DNA from 2 places in the Agrobacterium sp. rho-8.1 genome. Region 2 is predicted to be linked to the other one. Evidence: riboswitches for the same ligand, from Rfam matches in the RefSeq annotation. Region 2 holds a riboswitch; the other holds the start of a gene.
The links. Region 2 has a riboswitch for thiamine pyrophosphate ahead of RMR21_RS15170 (hydroxyethylthiazole kinase). Riboswitches for the same ligand answer to the same signal wherever they lie in the genome.
Positions count from the first base shown of each region.

Region 1: linked by a shared signal. The riboswitch ahead of thiC (phosphomethylpyrimidine synthase ThiC) and the one ahead of RMR21_RS15170 (hydroxyethylthiazole kinase) in region 2 are both predicted to bind thiamine pyrophosphate.

Region 1 is NZ_CP192788.1:2,636,582-2,642,222, reverse strand. It holds gene RMR21_RS13015 (DUF1839 family protein) at 1-801, opposite strand, end outside; gene RMR21_RS13010 (amino acid--[acyl-carrier-protein] ligase) at 808-1,716, opposite strand; gene RMR21_RS13005 (acyl-CoA dehydrogenase family protein) at 1,741-2,922, opposite strand; gene RMR21_RS13000 (acyl carrier protein) at 2,922-3,173, opposite strand; TPP riboswitch at 3,338-3,449, shown strand; gene thiC (phosphomethylpyrimidine synthase ThiC) at 3,549-5,372, shown strand; gene thiO (glycine oxidase ThiO) at 5,374-5,641, shown strand, end outside.
Region 2 is NZ_CP192789.1:79,365-85,005, reverse strand. It holds gene alr (alanine racemase) at 1-924, opposite strand, end outside; gene RMR21_RS15185 (Lrp/AsnC family transcriptional regulator) at 1,050-1,511, shown strand; gene thiD (bifunctional hydroxymethylpyrimidine kinase/phosphomethylpyrimidine kinase) at 1,515-2,315, opposite strand; gene thiE (thiamine phosphate synthase) at 2,312-2,968, opposite strand; gene RMR21_RS15170 (hydroxyethylthiazole kinase) at 2,958-3,695, opposite strand; TPP riboswitch at 3,761-3,864, opposite strand; gene RMR21_RS15165 (heavy metal translocating P-type ATPase) at 4,196-5,641, shown strand, end outside.

The sequences.
Region 1 (5,641 bases), on a different replicon from region 2:
GCCGTAGCGCTGCTCGCCCCCCAGCCACTCCAGATGGGCTGCTGCGAGTTCGAAATTGGCACCGAACTGGCGAAGCGTGTTGAAGGCGTATTTATGGAAAAAACTGAAGGGACGGTCGGCCACTTTTGCCACTTGCGTCGGGAAAACTTCGGCGAAAGTTTTGATGGGATTGATTTGCGGGCGTCTGGTAAAATGCAGAGCGAGAAGGCGCTCTGCCGCGGTCCGCCTCTCCTTGTCGCCCAAAGATTTTTCCGGGAATTTGGCAAATTCGGTATAGGGCAAAAAGGGAGGATCGTTATCGGTTAGATGATGCTGGAAAATACCTGAGAAATCGTCGCCTTCCAGCGCGAAATAGCCTGCGTTGTGGAAGTATTCCAGCCTGCGATTTGCCACGTCCATCCGGTTGACGGCGACCGTCGTCTTCCCATGCTCCTTGCGATAGGCGGTGCCATGCGTGTCGGGCATATAGAAACTGTCCATCTCGATCAGACAGATGCGACCGCGCTGCAATTGCATCTCGATATGGGTTTCGAGCCTGTCGAAAATTGCGAGTTCTGTGACGCGGATGCCATAGAGTGTTTCAAGGTCTTCGAGTGGCACTTTGAAAAAGGTGAACTGGTCACCCTCGAAATCCTGCGTCAGTGTGAAGCCGAGCATGGCTTCTGGCGGCAAACCGCTGGAAGCCAGAAGCTCGATCCACAGATCGACATAGCAATTGGTTTCCGGCCACATCCGCTCCAGCGCGTGAAGGGAATGCGGAACGTATGTTTCAGCGTTCAGGGCCTGGAAAATGCTCGTCATGCCGCCTCAGCCCCAGAGCGTGTCCCGGACCGACTGCGGCCATGCCTCGACATCCAGTCCATGTTTTGAAAACAGTGCCAATGCGATGCGCTCCAGCCCGAAGCCGACGCAGGCGGTGTGCGCAACCGTGCCATCTGCAAGGTTGAGGCCCCACTTTGCCCCAAAGGCGTCCTGATGGTAATTGAAGCTCATGCAAGCCGTTTGATTGGTCGTGGATGTGACCGGCATCAGCAATTCGAATTTCAGGTTCTGGTCGCGCTGGTTGTTGGCCAGCATCTTTCCAGCGCGGCCGAAGAATGGATCGTTGGCGATCTCAAGCTTCACATCAAGGCCGATCTTTTCCATCATCTCGACGCCGCGATCCATCCATAGCTGGCGGAACTCCGTGACGTCGCTTTCGGTGCCCATGCGGACATATTCGCGCATGCGGAAAAGCTGTTGGCGGGCCGGATCCTTGGAGGGTTCGTGGCGGAAACAGTACGACTGTATGTCGTAGAGACCGCCATTGGCAGGCAGGTTTCCGCGTTTTGCAATCGTCGGATAAAGCGGGTAGCAGGCTGCAGGCGTCAACACGATGTCGGTAATCTTCTGGTCTTTCGTCCAGTCTGCGCCTTCATCCATGCTCTTGATCAGGCTGACGTGGTCCAGCTCGCAACCGCAAAAGGAATGGACGGTGCCAGCCAATTGCGGAAAGCTTTTCATGTAACCGCTTTTTTCGAAGTAAGCACGGTTGATGCCGGGCGGGAAGCGAATGACTTCGGCCTTGTCAGCACCGCCGACCGTGCCGATCAGGCGCTCGAAGCCGGAAATGACGTCTTCGAACTGTCCGCTGCGGCCATAAAGGCCATCAACGCCAGTATCGATCAGCAGGCCTTTGTCAAACAGGCGATCCAGAAACGTAGTTTGCATGTCCATGGTGTTATCCTGAAAGGCCAGAGTTTATATCGAAAGACTGGTGTCCTGCTTCTGAACGAGCAGGAGATTGGCAGAATTGCTCAAAATTCTGTCGTTGGAGATCATCAGTTGCGCCGAATGCGCATCGCGCAGATGCCGTCCAAGGCTGTAAGGTGTCCCATTTTTGTAGCCCATGATGCCGCAAATCAGCATGGCATGGTTGATGATCTCGAGAATGGTTTCCGACGAACAAATCTTGACGTTGTTCATGGCGATGGCAAAACCCATCGACATCAGCTTGTCGGGATCCGACTTGGTACTTTCATAGGCCTTGAGGCCGGCAATGACGTTCGATTTGACGGTCTGCAGCTTGCTCGACACCTCTGCCAGACGGATAGCACCCGGTGGGGCGACACCCGGCGATTTTCGGGCGGCGGCACGAACGAAGGCTTGTGCCCGCAAGACCGCATCGGAGGCAATGCCGTACCAGACGCCACTCCACAAAAGATGTGATGTGGCCAGCATGGACTGCGCGGCGATTTCAGCGAAAGGCTTGAAGAAAATCTGCTCGGAGGGCGCTTTGCCCTTGAATAGGAAGCCATCGGAGCAGGTGCCACGCATGCCCAGCGTATCCCAGATATGGGTTCGCTCCAGCGTGTACTGGTCTTTCAGGAAAACCGTCATGACCTGATCCGCGGGTGCAGCCGCTGCGTTGGCGCGTGAGGTGATGAGAATGGCATCGGCGTGCGTGCCATAAGAAATGACGGTCGCGTCTTTTTCCAGCGTACAATCGGGACCGTTGACCTCGATGGCGCAGATGGAATTGCGCATGTTTCCGCCAATGCCGCCTTCTGTCGTGGCGGACGCCAAAAGCAGCTGCTCAGCGGCCACACGGCGCATGAAGGCCATGTGCCATTCGCTGTCTTCGCCATGTTCCACCAGGCTCGATGCCTTGATGTGATGCATGGCGAATATCATCGCGGTTGCAGAGCAGGATTGGCCGAGGATGCAGCAGATATCGGCGATTTGCGCGATGCTGGCACTCTCGCCGCCGAGGTGAAGCGGCACCTGTATTCCCAAAAGACGTTCGGCGCGCAGGGCGTCGATGGCCTCCATGGGAAATCGTCCGGCGGTATCAACGTCGTCGGCATGCCGTGCCGCGATGGTCGCAACGCGGGAGGCGCGCGCTGTCAACGTAGCATCAGGCGGGGCGACCGACATGTTCATCAGGCTGCCTCTTTACCATCGAGAATGGTTTTGACCGTGTCTTCTATGGCCTTGATGCTCGCAAAAGACTTACGGTTAAGCATGCTGTCTGGAAACTCGATATCGAATGCATCTTCGATGCCGAGCATCAGCTGTACGGACGCGAAAGAAGAAAGCCCGGCGGCGTAAAGGTCAGCCCCATCTTCGATTGTATCGACCGGCACGGGGAGTTGACCGAATTTCGACAGTATTTCACGAATAGTTGAATTCATTCTCAGTAGTCTCCCTTCATGCCGCGTCATCATAGCGCATTCTTCGAGTTAAGCTCGAAAAAATAACATTCGAATAAATGGATAGGTTAACTTAGCGTAATTTTTCGCTTTTCAACAGTCTCCACAGATGGCTTGACAAAATTGTGTGTCGGGTCTCTGATTGCGTCATTCACCAGGGGGGTCCCGTCAAGGGGCTGAGATACTGCTATCGCGCGCAGTGACCCTATGAACCTGATCCAGTTCACACTGGCGTAGGGACGGTGCAAACGCGGGAACAGCAGTTCGGTCGTGCCGAATTGAGTGCAATTCGTCCCGTGGTTTTTCGTCTTTCATGCTCGAACTGGGTCTCCACTGTTTTTGCTTTGGAGCCTCACGATGAACATTGCCGCTAAAAATATCACCCCTGTCGTCACCACAGGTCCGCTGCCCGCTTCGATCAAGGTCTACAAGCCAGGCATCATCCACCCTGATATCCGTGTTCCCATGCGAGAAATCGCCGTGCATCCGACCGCGGGCGAACCGCCGGTTACGGTCTACGATTCCTCCGGTCCCTACACCGATCCATCCCACGCCGTCAGCATCGAAAGCGGTCTGCCCCGCCTGAGACGCGACTGGGTTGTCGCGCGGGGCGATGTCGAGGCTTATGATGGTCGCCACGTCAAACCGGAGGATAATGGCTTTGCCACCGGTGAGCGTTTGACGCCGGAGTTCTCTCACCGTCATCAGCCATTGAAGGCAAGGGATGGCAAGGCGGTGACGCAGCTTGCCTATGCAAGGGCGGGCATCATAACGGCTGAGATGGAATACATTGCCATTCGCGAGAACATCGGGCGCGAGGCGGCGAAAGACAAGCTGGTACGTGATGGCGAGAGTTTTGGAGCAAATATTCCAGATTTCGTCACTGCAGAATTTGTGCGCCAAGAGGTGGCGGCGGGCAGGGCGATCATTCCCGCCAACATCAACCACCCCGAGGCAGAGCCGATGATCATCGGGCGCAATTTTCTCGTCAAGATCAATGCCAATATCGGCAACTCCGCCGTCACGTCTTCCATGGCGGACGAGGTCGACAAGATGGTCTGGGCAATCAGGTGGGGTGGCGACACGGTCATGGACCTGTCCACCGGTCGCAACATCCACAATATCCGCGAATGGATCATCCGCAATTCACCGGTGCCGATTGGTACTGTGCCGCTCTATCAGGCGCTGGAAAAGGTAAACGGCATTGCCGAAGACCTGAACTGGGAAGTGTTCCGCGATACGCTGATCGAACAGGCGGAGCAGGGCGTGGATTATTTCACCATTCATGCCGGTGTGCGGCTGCATTACATTCCGCTGACCGTCAATCGCGTGACCGGTATCGTCTCGCGTGGCGGCTCGATCATGGTCAAGTGGTGTCTGCATCACCACAAGGAATCATTCCTCTACGAACATTTCGATGAGATCTGTGACATCTGCCGCGCTTACGACGTCTCATTTTCGCTGGGCGATGGGCTGCGGCCCGGCTCTATTGCCGACGCAAACGATGCCGCACAATTTGCCGAACTGGAAACGCTGGGCGAGTTGACGCAGATCGCTTGGGCGAAAGATTGTCAGGTCATGATCGAAGGCCCCGGCCATGTGCCGATGCACAAGATCAAGGAAAACATGGACAAGCAGCTGAAGGTCTGCGGCGAAGCGCCCTTCTATACGCTTGGACCGCTGACAACCGATATCGCGCCCGGCTATGACCACATCACCTCCGGCATCGGTGCCGCAATGATCGGCTGGTTCGGGACTGCGATGCTATGTTATGTCACGCCGAAGGAGCATCTGGGTCTGCCGGATCGCAACGATGTGAAGGTCGGCGTCATCACCTATAAGATCGCGGCCCACGCCGCCGATCTTGCCAAGGGCCATCCCGCAGCGCAAATCCGCGATAATGCTTTGTCTCGCGCCCGTTTCGAGTTCCGTTGGGAGGACCAGTTCAACCTGTCGCTCGACCCGGAAACGGCGCGCTCGTTCCACGACGAGACCTTGCCGAAGGAAGCCCACAAGGTTGCGCATTTCTGCTCCATGTGCGGGCCGAAATTCTGCTCCATGCGCATTTCGCACGACATCCGCGCCGAAGCGCAGAAGGAAGGTCTGGAGGCCATGGCGCAGAAATTCCAGCAGGGTGGTGACCTCTATATGCCCTTGGAAAAGCCGGTCGCAGGAGAATGAGATGCGGGTTCTCGTCAAAGGCGCTGGCGTCGTCGGTCTGACGGCTGCTTTCGAACTCGCACGTCGTGGCGTAGAGGTAGACGTCTGCGATCTCGCGATCCAACCGGGGCGCGGTGCGTCCTGGTATGCGGGCGGCATGCTGGCGCCGTGGTGCGAACGCGAGAGCGCCGAGGAAGCCGTGCTCACATCAGGCCAATCAGCACTCGATTGGTGGGACGAGGCAACGCCGGGGCTGGTGGTGCGCAACGGCACGCTGGTCGTGGCGCCGG
Region 2 (5,641 bases):
AGGCAAACGTACACCATTGAAATAGGCCGCGCCCCGGTTGCTCAACGCGCGCGGAAGGCCGTCCGCATAGCCCGCTGCGATGGTGGCCAATCGGGTTTCGCCCGATGTGCGCAGGGTGCCGCCATATCCGACCGACGTATCGGCAGGAACAGTTCGCGTTTGCACGACCGCGACATCCAGGTGCACCACGGGTTTCATCGGGTTGGGACGAACCGAAGACGGAGCGCCACCATAAAGAGCAATGCCTGGGCGCATGACGGCGTTGTGGTAATCAGCACCGAGAAAGATGCCGCCGGAATTGGCAAAACACACTGGTGCTTCAGGGAACATACCTGCCACCTCACGCATGACCGCCAGTTGCGCGCCATTTGCGATGTGTTCCGGCTCATCGGCACAGGCCAGATGGCTCATCACAAAAGTGATCGCGATCCCTCCCAGCAAATCGGGCGCGCCTTTCAGCGTCTCGACTTCGGATCGTGCCATACCAAGGCGGGACATGCCCGTGTCGATCTGAAGGGCGGCAGGCAATGTCTTGCCCAGCGTTTGTGCGTGAGCGACCCATTGCGCCAGTTGTTCCAAGGAGTTGATGACGGGCGTCAGCGACATCGCGGCGCAGGACGCTTCATTGCCGGGCTGGAGCCCGTTCAGAACGAAGATGTCAGCATCGCCCCTGATGCGATGGCGTAATGCGATGCCTTCATCGATATGGGCAACGAAGAAGTGGCGGCATCCCGCATCGTAAAGCACGGGCGCGACAACCTCAGCACCAAGACCATAGGCGTTGGCTTTGACCGCGGCGCCTGTGATGGCGTTGGGGGCCATCGCCCTCAGCGTCAGATAGTTGTCGCGCAGAGCACCAAGGTCTATGGTTAGATAACCGCTGGCACCGCCACTCGCCTTTTGGCGACTGATCGTCATGTCCATCATCGTTCCCTTGTTATTTTCTAGAAGACTATTGCAACGATCATCGAATTTTCGCAGTTTGATACGTCGATTGTTCGAACAATATCGATTCAACGCAATATTCGGTGGTGAAACGGAATGATTTTATGTCGGCTTTAGACTCTACCGATCGTCACATCATCCGCATGCTCAGGCTGAACGCCCGCATCAGCAACGCCAAGCTGGCGGCAGAGGTTGGTCTGTCGCCGTCTGCCTGCCTGCGGCGGGTCGATATTCTGGAGCGCGAGGGTGTCATTCGCGGCTACACGGCACTGACGGGAAATGCAGCGGGCGGTGAGGTCATCTCTGTCATCATCCAGATCACGCTGGATCGGCAGACAGAAGATTTTCTCAATCGTTTCGAAAGCGCCGTGCGTCGCTATCCCGAAATCCGCGAGTGCTATTTGATGACCGGCGGTTCCGACTATTTTCTACGAGTAGAGGTGGAAAGTGCCGGTGATTTCGAGCGGGTTCACAAGGACATTCTGTCGAAACTGCCGGGCGTTTCGCGCATTCATTCCAGTTTCGCTATCCGCAACGCATTGGCCAGCCCGAAGCCAAGAGGCTAACGATCAGGCATTCCACCAGCGGTAAAAGTGGTGCACAGGCCCGTGACCATCGCCAATATGGAGGTTTCGACCCGCAGCCAGCGCGCCTTGCAAATAATCCTTTGCCAGTCCAATCGCGTCTGCCAGAGGGTAGCCAAGAGCCAGATTTGCAGTGATGGCAGATGCGAGTGTGCAGCCCGTGCCGTGGTCATTGCTCGTGTCGATGCGGGGCATCGAAAATTCCTGTATGCCGTCACTATCAAGCAAAAGATCGACGCTTTCAGAACCCGTGCCATGTCCACCCTTGATCAAAACAGCATTGACGCCTGTCTTCAGGATTGCCTCCGCCTGTCGGATCACTTCCTGCCGGTTCGTTGCAACCTTTCGGCCGCTGAGAAGAGCTGCTTCCGGTAGGTTCGGGGTGGCCAGGAGTGCCAAAGGCAGCAGCCTGTTGCAAAGACTTTCAATGGCATCTTCCTGCAAGAGGCGATCGCCGGATGTCGCTACCATCACCGGGTCCAAAATGACCCGTTTGCCGGTATGACGCAGACCCGTAGCAATCGTCTCGATGGTCTCGATGCGCGAAACCATACCGATCTTTACAGCCCCGATGTCGAGGTCGGAGAAAACGGCGTCCATTTGTGCCGTGATCATTTGTGCTGAGATATTCTCAACAGCTGTCACGCCTCTCGTGTTCTGCGCCGTAACTGCCGTAATCACACTGGCGCCGTAAACGCCGAGCGCCGAAAATGTCTTGAGGTCGGCTTGTATCCCGGCCCCGCCGCTGCTGTCGGATCCGGCGATCGTCAGGGCAATCGCGGTCATCGGGATGATTCCAGCGCGACATCAACTTGGTGGCGGAAATCAACCGTTGCCGCTGCAATATCCACGGCGCGGAACAGTGCAGAAATAACGGCAACGCCATCAGCGCCCGCTTGAATAACGGCTGCGACGCGCTCCAGCGTGATGCCTGCGATAGCACCGACCTGTAGATCGGGCCGAAGGTCGCGGAGATAAGAACGCAGTTCCCTTAATCCCTCCAAGCCAACCGGCGCATCGGGGTTGACCTTGGAGATCGTCTCGAAAACGCCGCCAATGCAGGCATAGTCCGCAGGTGCCAGGGCAACACGCTCTGCGTCGCCCATGTTCTTGACGGTCAGGCCAATAATCGCATCTGGCCCCAACAGTCGTCTCGCCATGTGCGGGTCCATATCATCGACACCCAGATGCACACCATCTGCGCCGGATGCCAATGCCACATCAATACGGTCGTTGATGACAAGAGGAACGCCTGTCGCCTTCAACGCTTCGACCATGAGGCTGGCCTGTTCAATCATCTCCCGGGTGGAGGCTTGCTTGTCACGGTACTGGATGATCGTTGCGCCGTGCCGTGCTGCAACAGCTGCAAGTTCCGGCAAGGGTGCGATATCGGCAAGCGATGCGTCCACCAAAGCGTTCAGCCTGTAATCAATCCTCATTGTGCTCAATCCTTGCAAGGGACAGAATGTCGTTTGTGTTTACCGCATCCAGCGCGTCCAGAAAGGCCGCTTCGAAGGTGCCGGGACCACGTGCGTGCTTGGCGGCAAGCTGTGCCGATACGCCCGTCACCGCCAGTGCCGCTGCGGCCGCCAACATCGCGTCCGGCTCTACAGCCATAAAAGCGGCGATCACGCCGCCGGAGAGGCAACCGGTGCCGGTAACCTTCGCCATCCATGGATGGCCGTTGACGATATTGATCTTGCGGCGATCATCCTTCAGCACATCCTGAGGGCCGGTCTGGATGCGCAGCACGTTGCCGATATCGCCGATAACAGCCATCTCGGCCGCGTTACCGCGTACGATGGTCGGGTGAAGCGTGATGAGTTCCTGCGCAAACTTCAACCGTGAGGGCGAGTAGTCGCAGTGAACGGGGTCTACGATCCAGGGCTTACCCTCGGCATTTGCGACCTCCACAGCAATGCGAATGACCTTGCGTCTTGCTGCATCCAAAGTGCCGAGATTGACCGTCAGCGCGTCGACCTTGGAAACGAAGCTTTCGATTTCCTCTTCCGAAGATGTCATGGAGGGAATGCCCCCGACAGCGGTTATACCGTCAGCGGTAAACTTCTGAACGACAGTGTTCATCAGGCAATGCACTCGTGGTTGTCGTTGCCGCACGCGCACTATAAGCTCTGCCGCGCTGTTTGCCGTCGGAAAGCTCGGCATGGGTCTCTCGCTCCAGATGTATGATCACGGAGGTCACGCACGAGCGAAGAAAAGAAAAGCTTGGCCATTGGCAGACTGTTCCGTTCCTACGCCGGCATGACCCGGATCAGGTAAATAAGAGTTTGACCAAGTCATCTCAGCGCTGGAAAGCGCACCCCTCGAACAGTTTGATTTCATAAGGGAATTTAAGGGTCATGTCAATGATCGCTATGCTGAACCGTTGGTCCCCTCCCATTTTCGGAAACTTGCTAGGCTCATGCCTCGTTAAATCACAACCAGAACATGACGGTTGCTGCGATGCATATGCCACGGAAGCATTAAATCACTCAACGTAGCGTCTCCCTTTGATCTTAGAGCGTGTTCAGAACGTCCAATTCATGGGCTCAAGGCACATAGGCGGAGCGCTTTCCGATTTTATATCGCGAAACATTGTATTTCCTCTTGTAGCTCTAGTGGCTATAGGTCGTAAGGCTGTGCTTACAGATGAGAAGGACCACATCATGAGCACGGCTTTGCAGACCAGATTTCGTGTAGAGGGCATGGACTGCGCCTCTTGTGCCAACAAGATCGATACCGCGGTGCGTCGTATGGATGGCGTGGCGGATGTATCCGTGTCCGTGACAGCCGGAACGATGACTGTCAGTCATGACGACAGGAGCGATCTGGTTGCCATCGGCAAAAAGGTGAGCGGGCTTGGTTATGAGGTCAAGCAATTGCCTGCAGGCGGCTTCAGCGCACAGGCGGCAACGCATGAGCATGGCCCTGGTTGCTCGCATGATCACGGTCACAATCACAATCATGACCATGACCATGGTCATAGTCACGCGCCCGTTGCTGCGACGTCGGTTGCGGTTGAGGGGCTGCATGGTCACGATCATGGACCAAGCAATGGCCCTTGGTGGAAAAGCAAGAAGGGGCGGGCGACCATTCTGGCCGGTCTGGCGCTGGTCGTTGCCTATGGTATCGGCCACCTGGTCCCGGATATTCAATTTTACGCTTTCACCGCCGCAATGCTTGTCGGTCTCGTTCCCATCGCCCGCCGCGCTTTTATGGCCGCGCGCGCCGGAACACCGTTTTCCATAGAAATGCTGATGACGATTGCGGCCTTGGGCGCGCTCGTCATCAATGCCACGGAAGAGGCCGCAGCGGTTGTCTTCCTGTTTCTCATGGGAGAGCTTCTGGAAGGTGTGGCCGCCGGTAAAGCCCGCGACAGCATCAAGTCCCTGGCGGCGCTTGTTCCGAAGACGGCATTTGTCGAGGAGGATGGGAAAACCCGTGAGGTGCCCGCCCAAAGCCTTACCCTTGGCGCAATTATACTCGTGCGGCCCGGTGATCGCATTTCGGCCGACGGAACGATCCTTTCTGGCGAAAGCGCCATTGATGAGGCGCCTGTGACCGGTGAAAGTGTGCCGGTTCATAAAAAGCCTGGTGACACCGTTTTTGCCGGAACTGTGAATGGCGACGGCGCCGTGCGGGTAAAAGTGACCGCCACGGCGCAGGACAACACCATCGCCCGTGTGGTGAAGCTGGTGGAGGAAGCGCAGGAGAAAAAAGCACCGACCGAACGCTTCATCGATCGCTTTTCCAAATATTACACGCCGGCCGTGGTTGTCGTTGCAGCATTGGTGGCCACCATACCGCCACTCTTCATGGGAGGTAATTGGGACGAATGGGTCTACAAGGGCCTTGCCATTCTGCTGATCGGTTGCCCTTGCGCATTGGTCATTTCCACGCCAGCGGCCATTGCAGCCTCCCTTTCCGCCGGTGCGCGTCAGGGTCTGTTGATGAAGGGTGGCGCGGTTCTGGAAGGTCTTGGCAAGTTGACGGCCGTTGCGCTGGACAAGACCGGTACATTGACCGAAGGCAAGCCGAAGGTTACCGACATCGTGCCTTTCGAATTCAAAGAGGCGGACATCTTGCGTTTGTCAGCCGCCCTCGAAACAGGG